4 regions of the Micromonospora ureilytica genome follow, and region 1 is predicted to be linked to each of the others. Evidence: riboswitches for the same ligand, from Rfam matches in the RefSeq annotation. Region 1 holds a riboswitch; each other region holds the start of a gene.
What was found. A riboswitch is a leader RNA that binds a small molecule or an ion and turns the genes downstream of it on or off. The one in region 1 is predicted to bind cobalamin.
Positions count from the first base shown of each region.

Region 1 (6,921 bases):
GTGCTGGCCGTGTCCCAGGCGCCGTGGTTCGTGCTGTTCGTCCGGGACGCTGTCGCGGAGAGCCTGCGCGACGACCACGTGCTCGCGGCGCGGGCACGCGGGTTGCCCGGTCGGACGGTGCTGTTCGGGCACGCGCTGCGGACCGCGCTGCTGCCGTTCCTCACCCTGGTCGGCACCCACCTGCCCGAGCTGGTCGGCGGGGCGGTGCTGGTCGAGACGGTCTTCTCGCTGCCGGGCCTCGGCGCCGTCACTGTCGCCGCCGCGCTGGGCAGCGACTTCCCGCTGCTGGCGGCGATCACGCTGGTCACCACCGCTGTGGTGCTGGCCGCGAACCTCGCGACCGACCTCGCCTATGCCGCCGCCGACCCGAGGGTACGACTCGATGGCTGACCTCGCCGCCCGACCGCCGCTGCTCCGAGTGGCCCGGTCGCGGCTGCGGCTGCGGCTGCGGCCCGGCCAGGCTGGCGCCGTCGCGGCCGGTCTGGTCCTGCTCGTGGCCGTCGCCGGCTCGCTGCTCGCCCCGCTCGTCTGGCCGCTCGACCAGAGCGCTGTCGCACTGGACCAGACCCGGTTGGCGCCGTCCTGGACCCACCTCGCCGGCACCGACGACCTGGGCCGCGACGTGGCGCACCGTGCCGTCTACGGACTGCGGGTGTCGCTGCTCGTCGGCGCGGTCGCCGCGCTCGTCGCCACCGTCCTCGGGGGCGTGGTCGGCGGAATCGCCGGCACGCTCGGCGGCCGGGTGGACCGGATCCTGATGCGGATCGTGGACACCATCGCCGCGATGCCGCACCTGCTGCTGGGCATCTTCATCGTCGCCATGCTGCGGCCCAGCCTCGGTGCGGTGATCGCCTCCGTCGGGCTCACCCACTGGCTCTCCACCGCCCGCATCGTCCGATCCGAGTTGTTGAGCCTTCGGACCCGACCGTTCATCGACGCCGCCATCAGCGGCGGGGCCGGCCGGCTCCGGGTCCTCACCCGGCACCTGCTGCCGCACGTCCTGCCCCGGCTGGCGTTGGCCACCACCCTGATGATCCCGCACGCGGTGTGGCACGAGACCGCCCTGTCGTTCCTCGGCCTCGGCCTGCCGCCGCACCTCGCGTCGCTGGGCAACATGATCAATGACGGTCAGGGGTCGCTGCTCACCGGCGCCTGGTGGGCCAGCCTGGCACCGGGCGCGGTCATCGTCGTGGTCACCCTCGCCATCGCGGTCCTCGCCGCCCGTTGGCGCGACCGCCTCGATCCCCGGGTCCGAGCGGAGCTGCACCTGTGACCACCACCGAATCCGTTCCCGCTTCGGCGCCTTCCCGCGCCGTGATGACCCGGCCGCTGCTCGCCGTCGACGGCCTCGGCGTCGAGTTCCGGCTCCGGGACGCACGCGTGCGCGCGGTCAGCGATCTCAGCCTCACCGTCCGGGCCGGCGAACTGTTGGCCATCGTGGGCGAGTCCGGCTGCGGCAAGTCCGTCCTGGCCCACGCCCTGCTCGGCCTCCTGCCCGGCAACGCCACGACCACCGGCCACGCCGTGCTGCACCACCCCGGCGCCGACCCGGTCGACCTGGTCACCTGCGGCCAGCGCCACCTGGCCCGGCGGGTACGCGGGCGTCGGGTCGGGCTGGTCCCGCAGAGCCCGGCCACCGCCCTGAACCCGGTCCGCACCGGACGGCGACTGCTCGCCGAGACGCTGCGGGCGCACGGCCGTGACCGCGCCGACGCCGACCACCTCGCTGTCGACGTCGGGCTCGACCCGGCGGACCTGGACCGCTACCCCCACGAGCTGTCCGGCGGCATGGCGCAGCGCCTGGTCACCGCGCTCGCGCTGGCACCCGACCCGTCGCTGCTCATCGCCGACGAGCCCACCACCGGGCTGGACCGGCCGCTGGTCGACCACACCCTCGACCTGCTGCGCCGTCGCTGCGACAACGGCGCCTCCGTCGTGCTCATCACGCACGACCTGGCCGCCGCACGCCGGGTCGCCGACACCGTCGCCGTGATGTACGCCAGCCGCATCGTGGAACACCGGGACACCGACGAACTCTTCACAGCGCCGACCCACCCGTACGCCTCGGCGCTGCTCGACGCCCTGCCGGACCGGGCCTTCCGGCCGGTGCCGGGCGACCCGCCGATGCTCACCGCGCTGCCCCCCGGGTGCGCGTTCGCGCCCCGCTGTCCACGCCGCACCGACACCTGCGCGGACCGACCACAGCCGACGCCGGTCACCGGTAGCGGCACGGTGGCCTGCCACCACCCGATCGTTTTCGGAGCCGTCACGTGAGCAGCACGCACCTCCTCGCCGACCGGGTGACAGTCGGGTACGGCCGCCAGGTCGTCCTCGACGACGTCACAGTGCGGATCGACCGGGGAGAGACTGTCGGACTGCGCGGGCCGTCCGGCTGTGGAAAGTCGACACTGGCCCGGGTCCTGGCCCTGCTGCACCAACCCGATCAGGGCCGGGTCAGCATCGACGGCACCGCTGTCGACGCCGTCCGGTACGCCGTGCCGGTCGCCCTACGGACCCGCGTCGCCGCCCTGTTCCAGAGCCCGCGCGCGGCCGCCGACCCTCGACTGAGCCTCACCGACCTGATCGCCGAACCGCTGCGCGCCACCCGGACGCCCGAGTCGGTGGTCCGGGAACGGGTGGCCGAACTCGCCGACCTCGTCGGCCTCACCGCGGATCTGCGCGGCCGGCGTCCCCACGCGGTGTCCGACGGGCAGCTGCAACGCGCCTGCCTCGCCCGTGCCCTCGTACACCGCCCCGACTACCTGCTCTGCGACGAGGCCACCGCGATGCTCGACGCCTCGACCCAGGCGCACGTCGCCGCCGTCATTCGCGATTACCAGCGTACGCAGCGCGCCGGTGTCCTGGTCATCACCCACGACCAGACCCTGCTGGACCGCTGGAGCGACCGGATCGTCGACCTCGATCGTCCGGCGTACGAGACGGTCTCCTCGAAATGAGCGGTGGACGCTGCGGCGTCCGCTGGGTCCCACCATGTGTGGGACCCAGCGGACCGTCAGGCGGGCGGTGACTGGGCGGTGTCGGCCAGGAGCAGGGACAGCTCCCGGACCAGGTCGTCCATCGTCTGCCCGCTCTGCGCCTTGACCAGGCCGAGCGCGAGGTCGGCCAGGAGATAGAAGCCGAGGGTACGGGCCTGCTCAGAGCTGAACGCCGACATCAGCGCCTCGGCGCCAGCGAGGTCACCGCGGTGTTTGGCCGCGATGACCCCGGCGGCGCGTTGCACGATCTCGGCGGCCTCGGGGGTGTACCCGCTCACGCCGGGTCAGATCTTCGGGGTCGCGGCGCGGGCGGCGTCGAAACGGGCGGTGACGTCGGTCCAGTTGACCAGGTGCCACAGCCGGTCCACGTAGTCCGGGCGCACGTTGCGGTACTGCAGGTAGTAGGCGTGCTCCCAGGCGTCGAAGACCAGGACCGGGGTGGAGCCCTGCCCGACGTTGCCGTGGTGGTCGTAGACCTGCTCCACGATCAACCGTTGGCTCAGCGGCTCCCAGGCAAGCACGCCCCACCCGGAGCCCTGCACGCCCTTCGTCGCGGCGGACAGCTGGCCGGCGAAGCCGTCGAAGGAGCCGAAGTGCTCGTCGATCGCCGCCGCCAGCTCACCGTCGGGACGGTCACCGCCGTCCGGGGACAGGTTGTTCCAGAAGATCGAGTGCAGCACATGCCCGGACAGGTTGAACGCGAACGTCTTCTCCAACCCGACAAGCGTCGCGTAGTCGCCCTTGTCCCGAACCTCGGCAAGCCGGTCGAGCCCATCGTTGGCGCCCTTGACGTACGCGGCGTGGTGCTTGTCGTGGTGCAGCTCCAAGATCTCCCCGGACATGGCGGGCTCGAGTGCCCCGTAGTCGTAGGGCAGGTCGGGCAGGTTGTACACGGCCATCAGGTACGTCCTCTCACTGCTGCCATAGTTTGGCTGTTGCCATTATCTTGCAACAAGGGCCCGCATGTCGGGAGGGGGCGCGATCGATAGTCGAAAGGTCGGACCGGACGCCGTACGATGGGCGGCAGTGCTGGTTCGCCCCACCGTCGTGGTGGGGCGTCGTAAGAGGGAACCCGGTGCAAGACCGGGACTGCCCCGCAGCGGTGAGCGGGAACGACCGCCGTCATACGCACTGGACACGTGAGCGTCTGGGAAGCGACGGCCAGTAGGAGATCGGTGCACGCCGATCGTGCCCGCGAGTCCGAAGACCTGCCCGCACCGCGTACGCGTCCGCGTACGCCGCCACCGGCCTCTCGGGAGGGCCTGAGCGAGGCCCGGTCATCGGCCGGTGCCCTGCCGTTTCCTTCCCGTGTGGTCGGGGGTAGACCTCGAGGGAAGGACACCCGTGACCACACCGTTTGGGCTGAGCACCGTGCTCGGCTACCCCCGCATCGGCCCGCACCGAGAGCTCAAGCACGCCGTCGAGTCCTACTGGGCCGGCCGGATCGACGCCGACGCTCTACAGGAGACCGCGGCCGGCCTGCGCGCCGAGGTGTGGCGCTCGCTGCGCGACGCCGGTCTCGACGCCGTGCCGTCGAACACGTTCTCGTTCTACGACCAGGTGCTCGACACCACGGTCCTGATCGACGCGGTACCGGACCGTTTCCGCCACCTCGGCCTCAGCGACCTGGACACCTACTTCGCCATGGCTCGCGGCACGGCACGGGAACCGGCTCTGGAACTGACCAAGTGGTTCGACACCAACTACCACTACCTGGTGCCGGAGGTCGGCCCGGACACGGTGTTCACCGCCCGCCCCGACAAGGCGGTGCGGGAGTACGCCGAAGCCAAGGCCCTCGGCGTCGCCACGCGGCCGGTGCTGGTCGGGCCGGCGACCTACCTCCTGCTGTCCAAGGCCACCGGAGACACTCCGGAAGGGTTCCGGCCGTTCGACCGACTCGATGACCTCGTCGCGGTCTACGCCGACATCCTCGGCACGCTGGCCGACGCTGGGGTCGCATGGGTCCAGCTCGACGAGCCCGCGTATACCGCCGACCGCACCTCGGACGAGATCGCCGCGCTGCGTGCCGCGTACCGTCGGCTCGGCAGCGTGGAACACCGGCCCCGGTTGTTCGTCGCGTCGTACTTCGGTGACCTCGGCGACGCGCTGCCGGCGCTGCTGGGCACTCCGGTCGAGGCGGTGGGCATCGACCTCGTCGCCGGGCCGGCGAACCTGAAGAGGCTCGCCTCCGCCGGGCCGCTGCGGAGCAAGACGATCGTCGCGGGGCTGGTCGACGGGCGCAACATCTGGCGTACGGACCTGCGCGCCGCCACCGCGACCGGGGCGGTGCTGACCGGGCTGGCCGACCACGTCGCGGTGTCGACGTCGTGCTCGTTGCTGCACGTGCCGGTGGACCTGGCCGCCGAACCCGACCTCGATGACGACCTGCGTGCCCGGCTGGCGTTCGCCCGGCAGAAGGTCGACGAGGTCGTGGCGCTCGGACGCGCCCTACGCGACGGCGTCGGCGTCCTACCCCCTCCCCCACCCGCCGCACCGGCAGCCTGGCGCAACGACGCGGTCCGCGCCCGCCTCGACGCGCTGCGGCCCGAGCACGTACGACGGGGGCCCTACGCGGAGCGAGCCGCCAAGCAGCAGGCCCGACTGGGCCTTCCGCCGCTGCCCACCACCACCATCGGGTCGTTCCCCCAGACGCAGGAACTGCGCCAGGCCCGGGCGGCGCACCGGGCCGGCCGCCTCGACGACGCCGGTTACGCCGAGCGGATGCGCGCCGAGGTCGCGCACGTCATCGCAGTGCAGGAACGACTCGGGTTGGACGTGCTGGTGCACGGCGAGCCGGAACGCAACGACATGGTGCAGTACTTCGGGGAACAGTTGGCCGGGTTCGCCGCCACTGTCAACGGCTGGGTGCAGTCGTACGGCTCCCGCTGCGTCCGCCCACCCATCATCTACGGCGACGTCACCCGGACCGGCCCGATGACCGTCGCCTGGTCCACCTACGCGCAGTCGCTGACGAACCGGCCGGTCAAGGGCATGCTCACCGGCCCGGTGACGATCCTGGCGTGGTCGTTCGTCCGCATCGACCAGCCCCTCGTCGACACCGCCAACCAGGTCGCCCTGGCCCTGCGCGACGAGGCCCGCGACCTGGAGGGCGCCGGCATCCGCGTCATCCAGGTCGACGAACCCGCCCTACGGGAGACGCTGCCGCTGCGCCGGGCGGATCAACGCACGTACCTGGACTGGGCCGTGGGGGCGTTCCGCCTGGCCACCAGCGGAGTCGCCGACGCCACCCAGATCCACACGCACCTGTGCTACTCCGAGTTCGGTGAGGTCCTGCCCGCGATCGACGCCCTCGACGCCGACGTCACAAGCATCGAGGCGTCCCGGTCGAAGATGGAGATCCTCGACGACCTGCGCACCACCGGCTACCAACGCGGTGTCGGGCCCGGTGTGTACGACATCCACTCCCCCCGCGTACCGGAACAGGCGGAGGTCACCGACGCCCTGCGTCGCGCCGTCGCCGCAGTGCCCGCCGACCGGCTCTGGGTCAACCCCGACTGCGGCCTGAAGACCCGCGGGTACGCAGAGATCGAACAGGCCCTGACCCGCCTCGTCGCGGCCGCCGCCGAAGTCCGCAGCACGCTCACCTGAGCGCACGGTGGGGCGGCGCGCCGCCCCACCGTGGCCCCTGGCTTCGCGGCGCCACCGATGTCCGTCCCGGCCGGTCCGGCGCGGCAGCGTCAGCCGACGTCGAGGGGCACCCGCCGAGCGCGGGAGTCTGGGCGGCCGCCGAGGATGCCGGCGAGGATCTCCGCGCCGTCGACGACCCTCGGGCCGGGGCGGTTGAAGTAGGCAGGCCCGTCGACCACCCACACCTGCCCCCGACGGACCGCGGGCAGGTCCGCCCAACCGGGTTGCGCGGTCGCCACGGACAGCTCGTCGACGGTTCGCTCGGGCGTGAACCCGC
Region 1 is NZ_JADOTX010000001.1:1,485,193-1,492,113, reverse strand. Features, by position in the region: gene IW248_RS06535 (ABC transporter permease) at 1-390, shown strand, start outside; gene IW248_RS06530 (ABC transporter permease) at 383-1,273, shown strand; gene IW248_RS06525 (ABC transporter ATP-binding protein) at 1,270-2,274, shown strand; gene IW248_RS06520 (ABC transporter ATP-binding protein) at 2,271-2,957, shown strand; gene IW248_RS06515 (superoxide dismutase) at 3,014-3,274, opposite strand; gene IW248_RS06510 (superoxide dismutase) at 3,281-3,895, opposite strand; cobalamin riboswitch at 4,010-4,226, shown strand; gene metE (5-methyltetrahydropteroyltriglutamate--homocysteine S-methyltransferase) at 4,341-6,605, shown strand; gene IW248_RS06500 (ABC transporter substrate-binding protein) at 6,695-6,921, opposite strand, start outside.

Region 2 (6,921 bases), 1.2 Mb from region 1:
GACGTGGACGTGGTGATGTGCGCCGGCCGGTACACCCTGCTGGAGCAGGGCGCGTTGACCGACCTGCTGCCCGTCGCGCAGGCCCGCCGCGTCGGTGTGGTGGTCGCCGGGGTCTACAACTCCGGGCTGCTGGCCCGGGACATGCCGGCGACCGACGCCGTCTACGACTATCAGCAGGCGCCGGCAGAGGTGATCGACCACGCCCGCCGGATGGCGCGGGTCTGTCAGACGTACGGCGTCACGTTGCCCCAGGCGGCGTTGGCGTTCGTCCGTCGGCACCCGGCCGTGGTCTCGACGGTGGTCGGCATGCGGGACGGGGCCCAGGTGACCGAGACCCTGCGCCGATCCGACGTCGACGTCCCGGATCAGCTCTGGGCGGCGTTGTACGACGAGGGGCTGCTCGACGTGCAGTCGTGAGGGCCGGCGGTCACGACCGGGCCGTCTCGATGCCCGCGTCCGCGTCGTCGGGTAACCCCTGCAACGACTCCTCCACGCCGATCAGGTGGTTGGCCATCCGGGTGCGGGACCGCTCCGGGTCGCGCGCCACGAGGGCCTTCAGGATCGCCACGTGTTCGTCATGGGTACGCACGTCCGCGCCCTCCTCGTGCAGACTCCGCCAGAGCCGGCCGCGGATGGTCCGCCCGGCGAAGGCTTCGATCAGGCCGACGAGCACCGGATTTCCGGCGTGCGCGGCGATGATCCGGTGGAAGGCGATGTCGATCTCCATGATCCGCTCGTGATCCGGCGGTGACTGGCCGACCAGCCGGGCCGCCTCGGCGAGCAGGTCACCGGCCTGGGCCAGGGCCTCGTCGGTGATCCTGGTCGCCGCCAGGCAGGCGGCCTCGCACTCCAGCAGTCGCCGAACGGTGTGGATGTGCCGTGGGTCGCCCTGACCCTGGAAGTCCACCACGAAACCCATCGGGGCCAGCAGTTGTGGCGCGTCGAGGTTGGTGACGTAGGTGCCGTCGCCCTGGCGGATGTTGACGATGCCGAGGATCGACAGGGCCGACATCCCCTCGCGCAGCGAGCCTCGCGAGACGCCGAGCGACTCGGCGAGGTCCTTCTCGATGGGCAGCCGGTCCCCGGGCCTGAACTGCCCTTCGAGGATCATCCGCTTGATGCCGTTGACCACTTCGTCAGTGCGAGACATGACTCCCCTAGCGGCCGGCGGGGGTGGCCTTCCCACCCGCGATCACGTACGCCGCCTCCGGAGATGACACGGTAGTCGGGTCTGTCGACGCCCAGTAGCGGCCGTCCGGAAAGCGGTACAGCGCGACCGACTCCTGACGCATCCGGGTGGAGTAGCCGGGCTGGCTGGGCAGGACGTAACCGCTGCCTGAGCCGGTGTCCTGGATGATGCACGGATCGGTGAAGTGCTCGTGCAGGTGATCGACGAACTCGGTGACACGGTTGGTGAGATCCCCCGAGATCGCGACGTAGTCGAGCACCGACACGTGTTGGACCATCTCGCACAGGCCGACACCACCGGCGTGTGGGCACACCGGTACGTCGAACTTCGCGGCGAGCAGCAGCACGGCGACGATCTCGTTGATGCTGGCCAACCGGCCGGTGTCCAGCTGGCAGAAGTCGATGGCCTCGGCTTGGAACAGCTGCTTGAACATGACCCGGTTGTGGCAGTGCTCGCCGGTGGCGACGCCGATCGGTGCGACGGCACGGCGGACGGCCGCGTGGCCCAGGATGTCGTCGGGGCTGGTCGGCTCCTCGATCCACAGTGGCTTGAACTGGGCGAGGGCCGTGACCCACTCGATGGCCTGACCGACGTCCCACACCTGGTTGGCGTCGATCATCAGGTTGCGGTCCGGTCCGAGGATCTCCCGCGCGATCGCGCATCGGCGGATGTCGTCATCGAGGTTGGCGCCCACCTTGAGCTTGACGTAGCCGTAGCCGGTGTCGACCGCCTCCTGGCACAGTCGGCGAAGCTTGTCGTCGCCGTAGCCGAGCCAGCCCGCCGAGGTGGTGTAGGCGGGGTAGCCGGTCCGGTCGAGCTCGGCGAGGCGGGCGGCCTTCGTGCCCTCCTTGGCCCGCAGGATGGCCAGTGCCTCGTCCCGGGTCAGCGCGTCGGACAGGTAGCGCAGGTCCGCGATGTCGACGAGTTGCTCGGGGGACATGTCGACGAGCAGCCGCCACAGCGGCTTGTCGGCGACCCGGGCGACCAGGTCCCACGACGCGTTCAACACGGCGGCGAGGGACAGGTGGACGACACCCTTCTCCGGGCCGAGCCACCGCAGCTGTGAGTCGGAGGTCAGCAGGCGGTAGACCGCGCCCATGTCCGCTGCCATCGTCGCCACGTCCAGGCCCACGAGGAGTTGTGCCTGGTGGACCGCCGCCGCCGCGACGATGTCGTTGCCTCGACCGATGGTGAAGGTCAGGCCGTGCCCCGCGAGTGGCGCACCCACTCCGTCGACGCCGTCGGTGTGCAGGACGACGTAGGCCGCCGAGTAGTCGCCGTCCTTGTTCATGGCGTCTGACCCGTCAGCGGTCAGGGAGGTGGGGAAGCGGACGTCTTCGACGGTGACGGCGGTGATCTGCGGCATGCGCTCCTCGCCCAGCTAGGCTAAAGATCAGATGATCACTGGGAGTATACGGAGGACGGCTCCGGCACGTCAACGATATCGATCGCCGCAGGCCCGCATACGTATGATGTTTGCTGCTCCGATAGGTCAAATCTATGTCGCTTGTCGACACGCGCGCGGAGGCCCGTCCCAGATGCCTGGCGTGCGTGGTCGGCCACAGTGGTGACGGTGATCACCGAGCCGGTCCCCGACACGCCCGAGACCGACATGTGGGGTGTGACAACGGCTGCGTCCCTATATATGGTGTCGAACGCAGCTGGTTCGGCCGCTCATCCGGTGCGGTCGAGGCAACAGGGAACCCGGTGGAAATCCGGGACTGTCCCGCAGCGGTGAGTGGGAACGACAGCCGTCATCAGCACTGGGCCACCAAACGGCCTGGGAAGCGACGGCCAGTAGGAGACCGGCGAGTCCGGTCGTGCCCGCGAGTCCGAAGACCTGCCAGCGCGCCGCGTACCCGCACCCGGGTGGGCGGCGGTCCGAGGCCGCGTGGGACGGCTGACGCCACCTGACCCACGCCGGGCTGGCGTGGCGTCCGTCGGTGTCTGTCTCCTCGCGTCCGGGCCACCAGGTCTCGAACTCCGAGGAGCGAGTGGTGACAGTCACCGAGGTAGTCCCGGTCAGCGGCGACGCGACAGTGCGGCGGACGCCGATGCAGGTCCGCAAGCGCGACGGCGCCACCGAACCCGTGGACGTGAACAAGATCGTCCGGGCGGTCGAGCGGTGGGCCGACGACCTGACCGACGTCGACCCGATGCGGGTGGCCACCCGCACCATCAGCGGCCTCTACGACGGCGCGACCACTGCCGAACTGGACCGGCTGTCGATCCAGACCGCAGCCGAGATGATCGGCGAGGAGCCGCAGTACTCGCGCCTCGCCGCGCGGCTGCTGGCCGGCTACGTCGACAAGGAGGTGCGTCGGCAGGGCATCACCTCGTTCAGCGCGGCGATCCGGGTCGGCCACGCCGAGGGCCTGATCGGTGACGACACCGCCGCGTTCGTCGCCGCGCACGCCACGACGCTCGACCACGCCATCGACCTGGACGGCGACCGCCGGTTCGAGTACTTCGGCCTGCGCACGGTGTACGACCGCTACCTGCTGCGCCACCCCACCAGCCGACTGGTGCTGGAGACCCCGCAGTACTGGCTGCTGCGGGTGGCCTGCGGCCTGTCCCGGACGGCGGACGAGGCGGTCGGCTTCTACCGACTGATGTCCAGCCTGGCCTACCTGCCTAGCTCACCGACCCTGTTCAACTCCGGGACCCGGCACACCCAGATGTCCTCCTGCTACCTGGTCGACTCCCCGCTCGACGAGTTGGACTCGATCTACCAGCGGTACGCCCAGGTCGCCAACCTGTCCAAGTTCGCCGGTGGCATCGGCATCGCGTACTCCCGGGTCCGTTCCCGGGGTGCGCTGATCCGGGGCACGAACGGACAGTCCAACGGGATCGTGCCGTGGCTGCGCACGCTGGACGCGAGCGTCGCCGCGGTCAACCAGGGCGGCCGGCGCAAGGGCGCGGCCTGCGTCTACCTGGAGCCGTGGCACCCGGACATCGAGGAGTTCCTGCAACTGCGGGACAACACCGGCGAGGACGCCCGGCGCGCCCACAACCTCAACCTGGCCAACTGGATCCCCGACGAGTTCATGCGCCGGGTCGAGGCCGACGAGCTGTGGTCGCTGTTCGACCCGCACGAGGTGCCCGAACTGCCCGACCTGTGGGGGGAGCGGTTCGACGCCGCGTACCGGGAGGCCGAGGCGCAGGGCCGCTACGTGCGGCAGGTCCCGGCGCGGGAGCTGTACGGGAAGATGATGCGCACCCTCGCCCAGACCGGCAACGGGTGGATGACCTTCAAGGACGCCGCCAACCGACTCTGCAACCAGACCGCCGAGCCGGGCAACGTGGTGCACCTGTCCAACCTGTGCACCGAGATCGTCGAGGTGTCCAGTGACGCCGAGACCGCCGTGTGCAACCTGGGCTCGGTGAACCTCGCCGCCCACCTCAGCGACGGCGACATCGACTGGGAGCGGCTGCGCGCCACGGTGCGGACCGCTGTGACGTTCCTCGACCGGGTCATCGACATCAACTACTACCCGACCGCGCAGGCGGCGGCGAGCAACCCCCGCTGGCGGCCGGTCGGGCTCGGGCTGATGGGCCTGCAGGACGTGTTCTTCGCGCTGCGGCTGCCGTTCGACTCGCCGGCGGCGCGGGAACTGTCCACCCGGATCAGCGAGGAGCTGTACCTGACCGCACTGGAGACGTCCGCCGACCTGGCACGCGACTTCGGAGCGCACCCGGCGTACCCGCAGACCCGGGCCGCCCGGGGTCAGCTGCAGCCCGACCTGTGGGGTGTCGAGGGCACGCAGGCCGCGCGGTGGGACGCGCTGCGCAAGCGGGTCGAGGCGTACGGGCTGCGCAACTCGCTGCTGGTGGCGGTCGCGCCGACCGCGACCATCGCCTCGATCGCGGGGTGCTACGAGTGCATCGAGCCGCAGGTGTCCAACCTGTTCAAGCGCGAAACCCTGTCGGGGGAGTTCCTCCAGGTCAACACCGCTCTGGTACGCGAGCTGAAGGCCCGCGGTCTGTGGACCGAGCGGATCCGTTCGGCGATCAAGCGGGCGGAGGGGTCGGTGCAGGACATCGCCGAACTGCCGGCCGGCGTACGGGAGCTGTTCCGCACCGCGTGGGAGCTGCCGCAGCGGGCGCTGATCGACCTGGCCGCCGCCCGCGCCCCGTTCATCGACCAGTCCCAGTCGCTGAACCTGTTCCTGGCCGCGCCGACCATCGGCAAGCTCTCCTCGATGTACCTCTACGCCTGGAAGGCCGGGCTGAAGACCACCTACTACCTGCGCTCGCGCCCCGCGACGCGGATCCAGCAGGCCACCGTCAGCGCCGTGGCACCCGTCGCCGTCGACGCGGAGGCGCTGGCCTGCTCGCTGGAGAACCCCGAGTCGTGCGAGGCCTGCCAGTGACCCCCACCGCCGACGCCGCCACCGCCGCCGACACCCGCACCACCGACACGAGGACCACGCACATGCTGCTCGACCCCGGGATGGACCTCACTCTCCGCCCGATGCGCTACCCGCACTTCTTCGACCGGTTCCGCGACGCCATCCGCAACACCTGGACCGTCGAGGAGGTCGACCTGCACGCCGACCTCGCCGACCTGGACAAGCTGTCACCGGCCGAACGGCACCTGGTCAGCCGGCTGGTGGCGTTCTTCGCCACCGGCGACACGATCGTCGCGAACAACCTGGTGCTCAACCTCTACCAGCACGTCAACAGCCCCGAGGGCCGCCTCTACCTGTCCCGGCAGCTGTTCGAGGAGGCCGTGCACGTCCAGTTCTATCTCAACCTGCTCGACACGTACGTGCCCGACGAGACCGAGCGCTTCGGGGCCTTCGCGGCCATCGAGAACATCCCCTCGATCCGTCGCAAGGCCGAGTTCTGCTTCCGCTGGATCGACTCGCTCAACGACCTGCGGGAGCTGCGGTCCCGGGAGGACCGGCGGACGTTCCTGCTCAACCTGATCTGCTTCGCCGCCTGCATCGAGGGGTTGTTCTTCTACGGCGCGTTCGCGTACGTGTACTTCCTGCGCTCCCGCGGCCTGCTGCACGGCCTCGCCTCCGGCACCAACTGGGTGTTCCGCGACGAGTCCATGCACATGGCGTTCGCGTTCGACGTCGTCGACACCGTCCGCGCCGAGGAGCCGGACCTCTTCGACGACGACCTCGCCGACCAGGTCCGCCAGATGCTCGCCGAGGCTGTCGAGTGTGAGGTGCAGTTCGCCGAGGACCTGTTGGGTCACGGCGTGCCCGGTCTGACGTTGACCGACATGCGGGAGTACCTCCAGCACGTCGCCGACCGCCGCCTCGCCCAGCTCGGCATCGCCCCGCACTACGGGTCGAGCAACCCGTTCGGCTTCATGGAGTTGCAGGACGTGCAGGAGCTGTCCAACTTCTTCGAGCGGCGGGTGTCGGCGTACCAGGTCGGGGTGAGCGGCACCGTCGCCTTCGACGACGACTTCTAGGCGGCGACCGATCCCGGAGCCTGGCGTCGCTTGGTGAGCCACCGCATCACGTGCAGGGGGTGCGACGCCGGGTCCGGGATCGGGTGGAAGACGTGTTCGACAGCGCCGTTGGCGATGATCAGCGTCAACCGCTCGTAGAGCGTCATGTCGCCCGCGGCGCGGGTCGGCAGGCGCAGCGCGTCGGCCAGGGTCAGCCTCGGGTCGGGGATCAGCGGGTACGGCAGCCGCAGCCGGTGCACGAGCTCACGCTGGTACCCGGTCGACTGCGCGGACAGGCCGTACACCCGTGCCGCGCCGGCCG
Region 2 is NZ_JADOTX010000001.1:2,668,249-2,675,169, reverse strand. Features, by position in the region: gene IW248_RS12000 (aldo/keto reductase) at 1-417, shown strand, start outside; gene IW248_RS11995 (FadR/GntR family transcriptional regulator) at 428-1,150, opposite strand; gene IW248_RS11990 (enolase C-terminal domain-like protein) at 1,158-2,555, opposite strand; cobalamin riboswitch at 2,835-3,051, shown strand; gene IW248_RS11985 (ribonucleoside-diphosphate reductase subunit alpha) at 3,244-5,562, shown strand; gene IW248_RS11980 (ribonucleotide-diphosphate reductase subunit beta) at 5,625-6,620, shown strand; gene IW248_RS11975 (MerR family transcriptional regulator) at 6,617-6,921, opposite strand, start outside.
Region 2: it holds a riboswitch for cobalamin, as region 1 does, so the genes downstream of both, IW248_RS11985 (ribonucleoside-diphosphate reductase subunit alpha) here and metE (5-methyltetrahydropteroyltriglutamate--homocysteine S-methyltransferase) in region 1, are expected to answer to the same signal.

Region 3 (6,921 bases), 550 kb from region 1:
CTTGTGAAAGGACAGGTTGAGGCGACCGTCGAACGCGTCGACACGCAGCGCGCCCCCGTCGTAGAGCAGCGTCGCCACCCGGTACCGGCCCGTGGCGTCCGGACCGGCGACCAGCACCCGCTCGGGTGGGCCCAGCCTCGCCGGCAGGCGGATCGGGAACCGTACTGCCCGTTGCGCCTCGTCCAGGGCGACGGCCCGCTGCCCGGGCAACGGCGACGCGGTGCCGCCGGGCGGCGTCGGGGCGGGCGCGGTGGCGATGCTGACACCGGCGAAGCGCAGCAGCCCCGCGACGGCGTCGGCGATGGCCACCCGCGTCGGCGGCAACACCACCGCCACGATCAGGGCGACGAGCGCCGCCGCGACGAGCGCACGCCACCGACGCGCGGGCCTGTCGAGCCGTGCGCGGACTTGGGCGCGCACGTCGGGCGGCTCGGGCGTTTCCAGCCAGGCGGAAAGGTCACGCAGTTCCCGTTCGAGGTCACCCATGCCGGACCTCCGCACTGTCGAGCAGGCCGCGAAGCTTCGCCAGCGCCCGGGACGTGCGCGACTTCACAGTGCCCCGGGGCCAGCCCAGAGCCGCCACCGTCTCCTCCTCGGTGAGATCGAGGAAGAATCGGCAGACGATCACCTCACGGTCGCGTACCGGCAGTTGTCGCAGGGCCTGCACCAGCGACGCCCGGCGCTCCCCGGCGAGGACCGCGCCGACCGCGTCGTCCTCGACGACCTCGGAGGCCGGGTCCGCTGCCGCCGCTCGCAGGACGAGCCCGTCGCGCCGGCCACGGGAGCGGTGCAGGTTGCGGGTCTCGTTGGCGACGATCGTGAGTAGCCACGACCGGAACGACGAGTCGCCGCGAAAACGGGACAACTTCCGGTACGCCTTCACAAACGCCTCCTGGATGACGTCCTCGGAGTCCGAGCCGGCGCCGAGCAGCACCGCCGTCCGGTACGCGGACGCGGTGTGCCGGGCGACCAGGAGGTTGTACGCCTCCAGGTCACCTGCCCGAGCGCGGGTGACGAGCGCCTCGTCGTCCAGGGGAGCCTCCGTTCGGATCACACTCATGACACCGCCCACCCGCCGCGGGTTCCACCCGGCCTTCCCGACGCAGGTCAGCTGTCTCCCATCCGGCGTGCAGCGTATTGCCAGGAATGGGTGCTGCACTGGAGGGGCGTCGAGGAGAGGGGCGGGGCATGAGCTGGTTCAACCGCCGGTCGCGGGGTGCCGAGGCAACCCCGACGAAGCTGGACCGGGAGGCGACCCGCGACGACCTCGCGGCGCTGGAGGCGTTCGTCGCCACCCGGCGCGGGGTGGAGTTCTACCTGGAGCCGGAGACGACCGCGACGGACACCACGGTGGTGGCGATCGCCCACGACGGCGAGTGGATCCGCCGCCGTACCGGAACGCCGCGTGCGGCCGGCACTATCGCCCGCAAGCACGCGGTGCCGCTGTACGAGGCAGCGCGCACCGGCTACCCGGAGCGGATGCGGACCTGGAGCCGGGCCCACCCGGAACGCCACGCCCGCTGACCCTGGCGTCGCTCGGCCCTGGGCGGGCGTCGCTTCGCTCCGGGCGTGTGTCGTTCGGCTCCTTTGGAGCTGAATCGTTGGTGACATCGCCGTACGTCCCAGCCGGGAGTCAAGGCGGCTGAATCGTTTACGACATCAGCTCCAAAGGGCCCGCGTGGACACTCGCCCCCTGCTACCGCACCACCCCACCCCACCCCTGCCACGGCAACACTCGACCCCCGCGCACCGATATTTCCGCAGGTCAATGTGGTGGGCGTGGCCGGGCGACGCCGGGGTCCGCGTTGACCGGCGGCGCGGCGGTGTGGCAGCATTCGCGGCCTGACGGCAGTGAAGGAAGTCGGTGCAATTCCGACGCGGTCCCGCCACTGTCACCGGGGAGCGATCCCCCCTCGTGAGTCACGGCCGTGTGTCTGCGGTTGGAAGGCCGGGGGAGAGCGTCGATCCGGAAGCCAGGATACTTCGGCCGTCGGGACGTACCCCAGGGCGTGGACACCCGAGGAGGACCCGATGACGCACGGCGTCTCATTCATCGACGATCATCGTCGTATTGCGCTCCAGGCAGTGCGTTCCAAGGACACCGGCCACCGGCACCGTTGAGCTGATCGCCCGACGCTGTCCGGCCCCGACGCCCGCGTCGGTGCGCCGTTCGCCCGGGCCGTCGTACCGGCTGACGCCGTACCCACCCGCATCGTCCCCGGTCGCCCTCGTGGCGGCCCAGGACGTCACTTTCCGGAGCCTGCCGTGCGCATCCTGCTGCTGTCCACCGCCGACACCGACCTGCTGGCCGCCCGTGCCAGCGGCGCCGACTACCGGTTGGCCAACCCCGCGCGGGTCACCGTCGAGGAGGTGCCCGCCCTGCTCGACGGCGTCGCCCTCGTCGTCGTACGCCTTCTCGGCGGTCGGCAGGCGTGGCCGGACGGCCTCGCCGCGGTGCTCGCCACCGGCGTGCCGACGGTCGTGCTCGGCGGCGAGGCGCTCCCCGACGCGGAGCTGATGGCCATCTCCACGGTGCCGTCCGGAGTCGTCACCCAGGCGCTGGCCTACCTGGTCGAGGGCGGGCCGGAAAACCTGGGGCAGCTGGCCCGGTTCCTGTCCGACACGGTGCTGCTCACCGGTGAGGGGTTCGCCCCGCCCACACCCACCCCGTCGTACGGCGTGCACGGCGACCACCCCACCGATCCGGGCCGGCCCACAGTGGGAATCGTCTTCTACCGGGCGCACGCCCTCGCCGGCAACACCGACTTCGTCGACGTGCTCGCGGACGCCGTCCACAAGGCCGGCGGCAACCCGCTGCCGATCTTCTGCGGCTCACTGCGCGGGCTGACCGCCGGCGCCGGCCCACTCGGGCTGTTCGCCCGCTGTGACACCCTGCTGGTCACGGTGCTCGCGGCCGGCGGCGCGGTCGCCGCGGACGCCTCCGGTGGCGGCGACGAGGACGCCTGGGACGTGGGCGCCCTGGCCGCCCTGGACGTTCCGGTCATCCAGGCGCTCTGCCTCACCAGCACGCACGCGCAGTGGGCCGACAGCGACGCCGGCCTGTCCCCGTTGGACGCCGCCATGCAGGTGGCCATCCCCGAGTTCGACGGCCGGATCGTCACAGTGCCGTTCTCGTTCAAGCAGATCGACGCCGACGGGCTCTCGGTCTACGCCGCCGACCCCGAGCGGGCCGCCCGGGTCGCCGGGATCGCGGTGCGTCACGCCCGGCTGCGGTACGTGCCGCACGCCGACAAGCGGGTCGCCGTGGTGCTCAGCTCGTACCCCACCAAGCACGCCCGGGTCGGTAACGCCGTCGGGCTGGACACCCCGGCCTCGGCGGTCCGGCTGTTCGCCGCGCTGGCCGAGGCCGGCTACGACCTGGGTGACGCGCCGCCGCCCGACGACGGCGACGCGCTGATCCACGCGCTGATCGCCGCCGGTGGTCACGACGTGGAGTGGCTCACCCCGGAGCAGTTGGCCGCCGCCGAGGCCCGGATACCGGGGCCGACGTACCGGCGCTGGTTCGACCAGGTCCCGGCCGAGCTGCGCGAGCGGATGCGGGAGCACTGGGGTGAGCCACCGGGCGAGCTGTACACCGAGGGCGGCGACATCGTGCTCGCCGGGCTGCGCTTCGGCAACGTGGTGCTGCTGATCCAGCCGCCCCGCGGCTTCGGGGAGAACCCGATCGCCATCTACCACGACCCGGACCTGCCGCCCAGCCACCACTACCTGGCCGCGTACCGCTGGTTGACAGCGCCCGTCGCGGACGGCGGCTTCGGCGCGGACGCCGTGGTGCACCTGGGCAAGCACGGCACCCTGGAGTGGTTGCCCGGCAAGGGCCTCGGCCTCGCCGCCGACTGCGCGCCCGACGCGGTCCTCGGCGACCTGCCGCTGGTGTACCCGTTCATCGTCAACGACCCCGGCGAGGGCACCCAGGCCAAGCGGCGGGCGCACGCCGTGGTCGTCGACCACCTGGTCCCGCCGATGGCCCGCGCCGAGACCTACGGCGACCTGGCCAAACTGGAGCAACTGCTCGACGAGTACGCGACAGTGCAGGCCCTCGACCCGGCCAAGGTGCCCACCGTGCGGGCCCAGATCTGGGACCTGGTGCGCGCCGCCGAGCTGCACCACGACCTGCACGCCGAGGCCATGCCCGACGCGGACGACTTCGACGACTTCGTGCTGCACCTCGACGGGTACCTCTGCGAGGTCAAGGACGTGCAGATCCGCGACGGGCTGCACATCCTCGCCGACGCGCCCACCGGCGAGCCACGGGTCAACCTGGTCCTCGCGGTGCTGCGCGCCCCACAGATCTGGGGCGGTGCCCGCGCCCTGCCCGGCCTGCGGCAGGCCCTCGCCGTCGCGTACTCCCTCGACGAGCAGGAGCTGCTCGCGACGCCGGGACAGCGCCTGGCGCTTCCCCCGGCGCTGACCGACGTGGTGGACGGACCGGCCGGCACCGCCGCCGACGCGATCGACCTCATCGAGGCCCTCGCGCGGCGGCTGGTCGTCGGCATGGAAACCCTGGGCTGGGCCGTGGACACCGTCGACGCCGTGGTGGCGGAGGTGACCGGTCGGTCGATCCCGGACGTCGCCGCGGTGCTGCACTTCGCCGCCACCGAGCTGGTGCCCCGACTGGACCGGACCACCGACGAGCTCACCAACACCCTCGGGGCGCTGGACGGCAGGTTCGTGCCGCCCGGCCCGTCCGGCTCACCCACCCGCGGCCTGGTCAACGTGCTGCCCACCGGCCGCAACTTCTACTCGGTCGACCCGAAGGCCATCCCCAGCCGCAACGCCTGGGACGTCGGGGTGGCCCTCGCCGACTCGCTGCTGGCCCGGCACCTCGCCGACACCGGCGCGTACCCCCGCTCGGTGGGGTTGACCGTGTGGGGCACCAGCGCCATGCGGACCCAGGGCGACGACATCGCCGAGGTGCTCGCGCTGCTGGGCTGCCGGCCGGTCTGGGACGACAGGTCCCGGCGGGTCACCGGTGTCGAGGTGGTGTCGACCGCCGAGCTGGGCCGGCCCCGCGTCGACGTCACAGTGCGCATCTCCGGCTTCTTCCGCGACGCGTTCCCGCACGTCGTGGCGTTGCTCGACGACGCCGTCCGGCGGGTCGCCGCCCTGGACGAGCCGGACGAGGAGAACTACCTGCGGGCACACGTCACCGCCGACGTCGCCGAGCACGGCGACGAGCGGCGGGCCACCGCCCGGATCTTCGGCTCCAAGCCCGGCGCGTACGGCGCGGGGCTGCTGCCCCTGATCGACGCCCGGACCTGGCGCAGCGACGCCGACCTGGCCGAGGTGTACGCGGTGTGGGGCGGTTACGCGTACGGCCGGGGCCTGGACGGGCGGGAGGCGCGCGCCGACATGGAGCGCTCGTTCGCCCGGATCGCGGTGGCGGTGAAGAACCAGGACACCCGCGAGCACGACATCGTCGACTCCGACGACTACTTCCAGTACCACGGCGGGATGGTGGCGATGGTCCGCCACCTCACCGGCACGTCACCGCAGGCGTACGTGGGTGACTCGGCGATGCCGCACGACGTGCGCACCCGCACCCTGGGCGAGGAGACCCGACGGGTGTTCCGGGCCCGGGTGGTCAACCCGAAGTGGATCGCCGCGATGCGCCGGCACGGCTACAAGGGCGCGTTCGAGCTGGCGGCCACGGTGGACTACCTGTTCGGCTACGACGCCACCGCCGGGGTGGTCGACGACTGGATGTACGAGCACCTGGCCGCCGCGTACCTCTTCGACGACACGACCCGGGAGTTCCTGGAGAAGTCCAACCCGTGGGCGCTGCGAGGCATCACCGAACGGCTGTTGGAGGCCGCCGACCGGGGGCTGTGGGCCAAGCCGGAACCGGCCACCCTCGACCGGCTGCGCGACACGTACCTGGCCAGCGAGGGCGACCTGGAGGACCGGGCATGACCGAGACCGTCACCACCACCACGACCTACCCGTTCAGTGCGGTGCTCGGCATGGCCGACATGCGGCTGGCGTTGCTGCTCAACGCGGTGTCCCCGGCGATCGGCGGGGTGCTGGTCCGTGGTGAGAAGGGAACCGCCAAGTCCACAGCCGTGCGGGCGCTCGCCGCGCTGCTGCCGCCGGTGCGCCGGGTGGCCGGCTGCCGTTTCGGCTGTGACCCGGCCGAGCCCGACCCGGCCTGCCCGGACGGCCCGCACCCGGCCGACGCCGCCGCCGAGACCCGCCCGGCCCGCCTCGTCGAGCTGCCGGTGGGCGCCGCCGAGGACCGGGTGGTTGGCGCGCTGGATCTGGAGAAGGCGATCGGCGAGGGGGTACGCGCCTTCGAGCCGGGCCTGCTCGCCGCCGCGCACCGGGGGGTGCTCTACGTCGACGAGGTCAACCTGCTGCACGACCACCTCGTCGACCTGCTGCTGGACGCGGCGGCGATGGGCCGCAGCCACGTCGAGCGGGAGGGCGTCTCGGTCAGTCACGCGGCCCGGTTCCTGCTGGTCGGCACGATGAACCCGGAGGAGGGGGAGCTGCGCCCGCAGCTGCTCGACCGGTTCGGGCTCACCGTGGAGGTGGGTGCCAGTCGGGACCCGGAGATCCGGGTCGAGGTGGTCCGCCGCCGGCTGGCCGCCGACGCGGACCCGGTCGGTTTCGCCGCCCGCTGGGCCGACGCCGACGCGGAGATCGCCGGCCAGGTGGTCGCCGCCCGCCGCCGACTTCCCGGGGTACGCCTGCCGGACGCCGCTTTGCGGCAGATCGCCGAGGTGTGTGCGGCGTTCGACGTGGACGGGATGCGGGCCGACATCGTCACCGCCCGTACCGCCCTCGCCCACGCCGCCTGGCACGGCCGGGACCGGGTCACCATCGACGACGTCCGGGTGGCCGCCCGGCTGGCCCTGCCGCACCGCCGCCGCCGCGACCCGTTCGACACCCCGGGGCTGG
Region 3 is NZ_JADOTX010000001.1:2,036,471-2,043,391, forward strand. Features, by position in the region: gene IW248_RS08930 (hypothetical protein) at 1-486, opposite strand, end outside; gene IW248_RS08935 (RNA polymerase sigma factor) at 479-1,060, opposite strand; gene IW248_RS08940 (hypothetical protein) at 1,189-1,524, shown strand; cobalamin riboswitch at 1,830-2,006, shown strand; gene cobN (cobaltochelatase subunit CobN) at 2,266-5,934, shown strand; gene IW248_RS08950 (magnesium chelatase subunit D family protein) at 5,931-6,921, shown strand, end outside.
Region 3: it holds a riboswitch for cobalamin, as region 1 does, so the genes downstream of both, cobN (cobaltochelatase subunit CobN) here and metE (5-methyltetrahydropteroyltriglutamate--homocysteine S-methyltransferase) in region 1, are expected to answer to the same signal.

Region 4 (6,921 bases), 1.2 Mb from region 1:
CGCTGTCGGCGGTGGCCGTTGGGATGCCGCCCATCACTGCACCGGCGGGTTGGCGCAGCTGGGCTCGAGCACCGCCTTGATCTCCGCCGAGTCGATGTTCTCCTTGGTGACGAACGTGACGCCGGTGTCGGCCGACGCCAGGGGCGCCTTGTCCCGAAGGTGCTTGACCATCTTGTCGACGCCGAAGTAGCCCATCTTGAACGGGTTCTGCACGACCAGCGCCGAGATCTGGCCGTTGCGCACTCCGGCGATCTCGTCCGGGGCCGCGTCCCAGCCGATGATGACCACCTTGCCGGACTTGCCGGCCGCCTGGATGGCCTGCGCGGCACCGAGCACGCTCGGCTCGTTGGCCGCGAAGATGCCGGCGAGCTTGGGGTTGGCGGTGAGGATGTTCTCGGTGACCCGTCGGGCCTCGTTCACATCACTGCGGCTCGGCTGCTGGCCGACCAGCTTCAGGTTGGGGTACTGGGCGAGGCCGGCCTTGAAGCCGTCGACCCGCTCGGTGTTGGTCTGCGATCCGGGCTGGAACTCGACGAGTGCCACCTCGTGGTTTCCGGGGCCGAGTTCGGTGGCGAGCAGCTTCGCCGCCTCGGTCGCCGACGCGCGGTTGTCGGTGGCGAAGAGGGGCACGGTCGACGGCTGCGGGCTGGTGCCAGAGTCGATCATGGCGACCGGGATGTTGGCGCTGAGCGCCTTGTCGGTCGCCGGTGCCAGCGCGCTGGAGTCGGTCGCCGCGTAGACGATGCCGTCGACCTTCTTGGTGACGAAGTTCTGGATCAGGTTGACCTGCCCCTCGACGTCGGTCTCGGCGGTCACCCCGTCCCACTGGACGGTGACGTCCCCCGCGCGCTGCGCGGCGCACTCCGCGCCCGCCTTGACCGTGTTCCAGTAGTCCGCCCCGACCGCCTTGGGTACGACGGCGAGCTTCAACGGGCCGCTCGCGTCCTTTGTCGCGCCGTCGCCGCCGTCCCGGACCTCGACCCCGCCGCAGGCGCTGAGCAGGGCGGTCGCGGCGGCCGCGGCCAGGATCGCCTGCGCACGCAGGAGTCGTCCTCGCGTCCGCCGGCTGGTGGTGGTGTGTGCCATGGTTTGTGTCCTTCCTCGTTCGGACTCTCGGAATGGCATGTCAACCCCGTGATTCCAGCCGCCGGCGGCGGTACTGGTCGAAGTAGACGGCGGCCCAGATGATCACGCCGACGATCACCTGCTGGTAGTGGATGCTGATGTCGAGCAGGACGGCGCCGTTGCGAACCAGGGCGATGAGGAACGCGCCGATGATGGTCCCGACGATCCGGCCCTGCCCGCCGAACAGGCTGGCCCCGCCGATGACCGCGGCGGCGATGACGTCGAGCTCCAGCGAGATCCCATAGTTGGGCTGGCCGGAGTTGACCCGGGAGGCGGCGATCATGCCGCCCAGCCCGACCAGGACGCCGGCCAGCACGTACACCCCGGTCAGGTGGCGCCCCACCCGGATGCCGGAGCGGCGGGCCGCCTCCAGGTTGGAACCCATCGCGTAGGTGTGCTGACCGAAGCGGGTCTGGGAGAGCAGGAAGGCGACCCCGACGGCGACCAGGACGGTGATCACCACGGCGAACGGAATGCCGAGGATCTCCCCGTTGCCGAGCAGTTGGAAGGACCGGGGCAGGCCGTAGACGCCGACCGCGCCGGTGATGATGAAGACGAGGCCGCGGCCCACGGACATCGTCCCCAACGTCGCGATGAACGGTGGGATCCGGGCCACCGTCACCAGCAGCCCGTTCAACAGCCCGGCCAGCGCGCCGACGCCGATCGCCACGGCCGTGGCCGCCCACAGCGAGAAGCCGAGGTCGCGCACGACCATCGCGCCCAACACGCCGGCGAGCGCGGCGACCGACCCCACTGACAGGTCGATGCCCTTCGTGATGATGACCATCGTCTGGGCCGTGGCGATGATGGCGATCACCGCCGTCTGCGCCCCGATGTTGAAGAGGTTGTCCGCGGTCAGGAAGTACGGACTCGCGAAGGTCAAGGCGATGAACAGGACGACCAACGCGGTCGCGGCCGTGAACTCGGAGACGGCGTGGGAGATCCGTTCCCGGAACCAGTCGCTGAGTTCGCCGCGCTGCGTGCCGGCGGTTGCCTCGGCGCTACTCATCGTCGGACCTGACCTCCCCAAGCGTGGCGCTGGCACCCGACGGGGACCCGCCGACGAGCCGAACGCCTGTGCGCGACCGACCCTGCTCGGATGGCAGTGCGGCAACGCGCCCGCACGACCCTCGAGATAGGTCGGATGTTTGCCCCGATCAGGCGTTACCTTCCCACGCATTCACGTATGTTGCCAAGGTCTTACGGGCGTGTTTTGCCATCGTTACCTGCACCGCCGAAGGCATACATCTGACCAAACGCCATCGGCCGCCGTCGCTAGCATGTTATCGATAACATCCTATGTCCCCAGTTCGGAACCCGCTGCCGGGTCAGAAGGGGGCCAGTTGGTACACCCGGCCGGCGGTCTCACGCCAGATCGCCGCCCGCTCGCCCTCCGACAGCGGGTCCAGCAGGTCGCCGAGGACCGTGACCCAGCGGGTGTACGAGGTGGCGAGCAGGCACACCGGCCAGTCCGAGCCGAACATCAGCCGATCCGGCCCGAACACGTCGAGGGCGTGCTCGACAGCGGGCCGCAGGTCGGCCGCCGTCCAGGACGCGCCGTCCACCTCGGTCACCAGGCCGGAGAGCTTCGCCGTCGTGTTGGGCTCGGCCGCGAACGCGCGGAGGTCGCGGCGCCAGTCAGCGAGATCGCCGCGCCCGAGCGGGGGCTTGCCGAGGTGGTCGAGGACGAACCGCACCTGGGGCAGGTCGCGGACGAGCCGGGTCGCCGCCGGCAGCTGACCGTGGCGCACCAGGAGGTCGAAGGCGAGGCCGGCGGCGCCGACCGCGGCGATGCCCCGCCGCACCTCGGGGCGGTCGAGATAGGCCGGGTCGGGCTCGGACTGGACCAGGTGGCGGATCCCGACCAGCCGTTCGCCGCCCCGCCCCTTCCGCAGTCGATTTAGACGACGGCCGACCTCCGCGGCGGTGAGGTCGACCCAGCCGACCACCCCGGCGACGAGAGGATCGTCGGCCGCGACACCGAGCAGCTCGGGCGTCTCCGACCGGACGGCGACGGACTGCACGACCACGGTCTGGGTGACCCCGGCGGCCCGGGTCGCCGGGGCGAGTTCGACAGGGGTGAAGTCGTCGTCGATCGCGGCCATGGTGTGCGGATCAATCCAGGGCTGCGGGTGCCGCGCCCGGACCCAGAGGTGATGATGCGCGTCGACGATTCCCGGCCGTCGCGCGACCTCGCCGGTCGTCATCGGACCCGTCCTGGCGTGTTCACGTTCACCCCACACCCCGCCCCGCCACCGACCGAACCCCTCCGGGTAGACCCGGAGCCACAGAGTCGATCTGGCAGGTTGACCATGTTAGCGGTAACAGGCTGTTCCCGGGCCGCGGAACGCGCGCCGGACCGGATTCCCACCGAGTCGCCTTTTGGTCAGACGAATCCGCCGGCACCGACCGCTGGTCCGGCTCGTAAGAAGCTCCGGTGCGCGGGCGCCCTGCGGGCGCGGGGCCCGGGTTGACCGCCTGAGGTGGCCCCGATACCGTCGACCCACTATCTGCGGCGACGCGAGGGAAGCCGGTGTGAATCCGGCGCGGTCGCGCCACTGTGAGCGGTTCCCCCACCTCAACTGGGGGCCGCGAGCCAGGACGCTCGGTCGTCCGCAGCCTTGCGATGGGGACGCGTCATCCCTGGGGAGGTTCGTGTATTCATGTCTAGTTCCGCTTCCAGCCAACCGGTGGTGCACCCCGCCGGCAGCGCACGTCTCCTGTGGACGGCTCTCGCGACCGTTGCCGTGCTCACCCTGCTGGCCTACCTCGTCGCCTTCGACCAGGGGGCGGTGTCGCGCAGCGGGATGTACCTGCACGAGCTGATGCACGACGGCAGGCACCTGCTGGGTGTCCCGTGCCACTGAACACCACCACCGCTCCCCCGTTCGTCGCCGTCCTCGTCCGCGGGCTGCTCGCCGGTCTGATCGCCGGCCTGCTCGCCGGGGCGTTCGCGTACGTCGCCGGCGAACCCCACGTCGAGGCGGCCATCGCCATCGAGGAGGCGGCGGCGGCACACGCCGAGCCCGCCGCCGGTGCGCACGACCACGAGGACGCCCTGGTCAGCCGGACGGGTCAGCGTGGCGGCCTGTTCCTGGCCACCGGCCTGTTCGGCGCCGCGATGGGTGGTCTGCTGGCCACGGCGTACGTCCTGCTGTCCCGTCGGCGGCGCAGCGACGACGGCGGGCGGTCGGGCCTGCTGCTGGCCGGCGCGGCGCTGCTCGGCGCGGTGATCGTGCCGTTCCTCAAGTACCCGGCGAACCCGCCGGCGGTCGGCGACCCGGCCACCATCAACCAGCGGACCGTCACCTACCTGTTGATGGTGGTGCTCGGGCTGGTGGCCGTGTGGGCCGGCTCGCTGGGCTACCGGTCGGTGGGCGGCCAGGCGCCGACGTGGCAGCGCGCCGCCGCGGCCGTGGGCGGGTTCCTGCTGGTCACGGCAGTGTCGTACGTGGTGATGCCGTCCTTCCAGGAGGTACCGGCGGACTTCCCCGCGACCCTGCTGTGGAACTTCCGGCTGGCCTCGCTCGGCACCCAGGTAGTGCTCTGGACCGGCATCGGCCTGCTGTTCGCGGCCCTGATGCACCACGAGCGGCGTCGCCGGGCCGGCACCGCACTGCCGAGCACGTGACCGGCACCAGCCTCCGGCTGGTCGCCCACGGTCACACCGCCGCTCTGCGTCGGGCCCGCTTCGGCGGCACCGACGACGGCCTGGACGAGGGTGGCCTTCGTGCCGTCCTCGCCCAGGCCCACGCGGGTTCGGACCGGCGTGGGCCCCTCGGCGTGCACGACACCTGCCTGTCCAGCCCGACGGCGGCGGCCCGACAGACCGCCGACGCCCTGGGCCTGCTGCCGACCATCGAGGCGGCGTTGGCCGACTGTGACTACGGCGACTGGTCCGGACTGTCGCTTGAGGAGATCGCCGGTACACACCCGCAGGCGCTGCACGACTGGCTGTCCGACGCGGACTCCGCGCCGCACGGCGGTGAATCGGTCACGGCCGTACGGGATCGGGTCGGTCGCTGGCTGGACGAGCACCGCGGCGCCGGTCGACGCGTCGTCGCGGTCACCCACCCGCTGGTGATCCGGGTCGCGGTCGTGCACGCCCTCGGCCTGCCGACGGCGACCTACCGGCAGGTGGACGTGGAGCCGTTGGCGATCGTCCGGCTCACCAGCCAGGGCACGCGCTGGCAGCTCCGACTGAGCGCGGCGTGAGCACGTAGCTGATGTCTCCGGGCGAGATGCCCCGGCCGGCAACGTCCCGGAGTGGGGCGGGCCGTGAACACGGCCCGCCCCACGCGGCTGCACTATCCCTGGCTTGGCGCTAGCCGGTGACGGTGAACGGCCGGGACACCTTCGTCGCCGACGTGGCGCCGTTCAGCGTGACACTTGTCGCGCCCGCCTTCGCCGCACCCGGAACGCTTACCGTCGCGCCGGAGATGACGCCGTCACCGTTCGCGCGCACGGTGCTGACCGCCAGTCCGGTCCCGAAGGCGATCGTGACCACCTCGTTCGGAGCGAACCCGGAACCGTCGAACATGATCGACGTACCGCGCGGTCCCGAGGTGGTCAACAGCGCCACCCGCGGCTGGTAGGTCCGCGCCTCCGGCTCCCCGGTCACCTGGACGGTGGCCGTGGCCGGCGTACGCGAGGACGCCCCAGTCGCGGTGACGGCGTACCGGCCGGGTTGCGCGTCACCGGAGGTCGGCACCGAGGCGCGGACCGTTCCCGTCGCGGAGGCCGCGACCTTCACGGTCCGGGCCGGGTCGGTGCCGACGCTGACGGTCACCTGCTCGCCGGCGGCGAAGCCGCTGCCGTCGACGGTGATCGCGCCACCGGTGGTGACGGTGCCGGACGCGGACAGCGCGATCGCCGGCTGCGATCCGCCCCGAGCCACGGTCACCGTGAAGGACCCGGTGCTGCTCGACAACGTGTCCCACGCGGTGACGCGCACCGTGTAGGTGCCCTCCCGTGCGTAGGCGTGCCGGCCACTCATCGCACCGGACGCGCCGATCGTCACGTCGTCCGGAACCGTGCCGTCACCCCACTGGACGCGGGCACGGTAGCCCGTCGTACCGGGAACGCCGCCGGTCACCGCTCCGAGGTTCGCCGCGAGGGCCTGCCCGGCGGTGGCCGTCTGGTCCTTCGGGGCGGCGGTCGTCAGCGCCGGGGCGGGCGTGCCGTCGTTGGCCACGGCGAACACGTGGATCCGGCCCGCCGAGCGAGGGTCACCGGTCTGCGTCGGCAGGGTCACCGACACCAGTGTCTTGCCCGCCGGGATCTGGTACGGCGCGGTGGCGAACAGGAACGGCTGGGCGCCGTCGCGGCTCGTGCCCTGCAACCGGTACGCCGTCCGCGCGACGATGATGTTGCCGTAGGACGGGGTGCCGTTGGCGTTGCCGCCCAGCGTCCAGTCGCTCAACTGGATCGGAATGCTGGCCGTGCTGCCGTCGCTGAACGTCGCCGTGCCGGTGGTGCTCTGGTTGCCCTGCGTTCCGGCGCCGATGAACGAGATGCTCTTCGCGTCCTCCGGGAGGTCGAGGACGACAGTCGCCCCGTTGCCGGTGGCGTTGTCCGGCTGCCCGGCCGGGATCACCGGCACTGTGAACCGCAGCTCGGTTCCGGGAACCTGCCGCTGCTGACCCTGGGTCACACCGCCCGCAGCGAGGGCCGCCCGCGAGTACGCCCACGACTTGGCGTCGCAGTCTGCCGCGAGTGTCCCTTCGTCACCGACGCAGACGCTGTCGAACGCGGCGGTGAGACCGGAGGCCGGGGCGTACGCCACCTCGACGCCGA
Region 4 is NZ_JADOTX010000001.1:2,676,554-2,683,474, forward strand. Features, by position in the region: gene IW248_RS12005 (ATP-binding cassette domain-containing protein) at 1-34, opposite strand, end outside; gene IW248_RS12010 (ABC transporter substrate-binding protein) at 34-1,086, opposite strand; gene IW248_RS12015 (ABC transporter permease) at 1,127-2,134, opposite strand; gene IW248_RS12020 (amidohydrolase family protein) at 2,454-3,332, opposite strand; cobalamin riboswitch at 3,608-3,753, shown strand; gene IW248_RS12025 (CbtB domain-containing protein) at 3,789-3,992, shown strand; gene IW248_RS12030 (CbtA family protein) at 3,983-4,756, shown strand; gene IW248_RS12035 (histidine phosphatase family protein) at 4,753-5,340, shown strand; gene IW248_RS12040 (GH92 family glycosyl hydrolase) at 5,450-6,921, opposite strand, start outside.
Region 4: it holds a riboswitch for cobalamin, as region 1 does, so the genes downstream of both, IW248_RS12025 (CbtB domain-containing protein) here and metE (5-methyltetrahydropteroyltriglutamate--homocysteine S-methyltransferase) in region 1, are expected to answer to the same signal.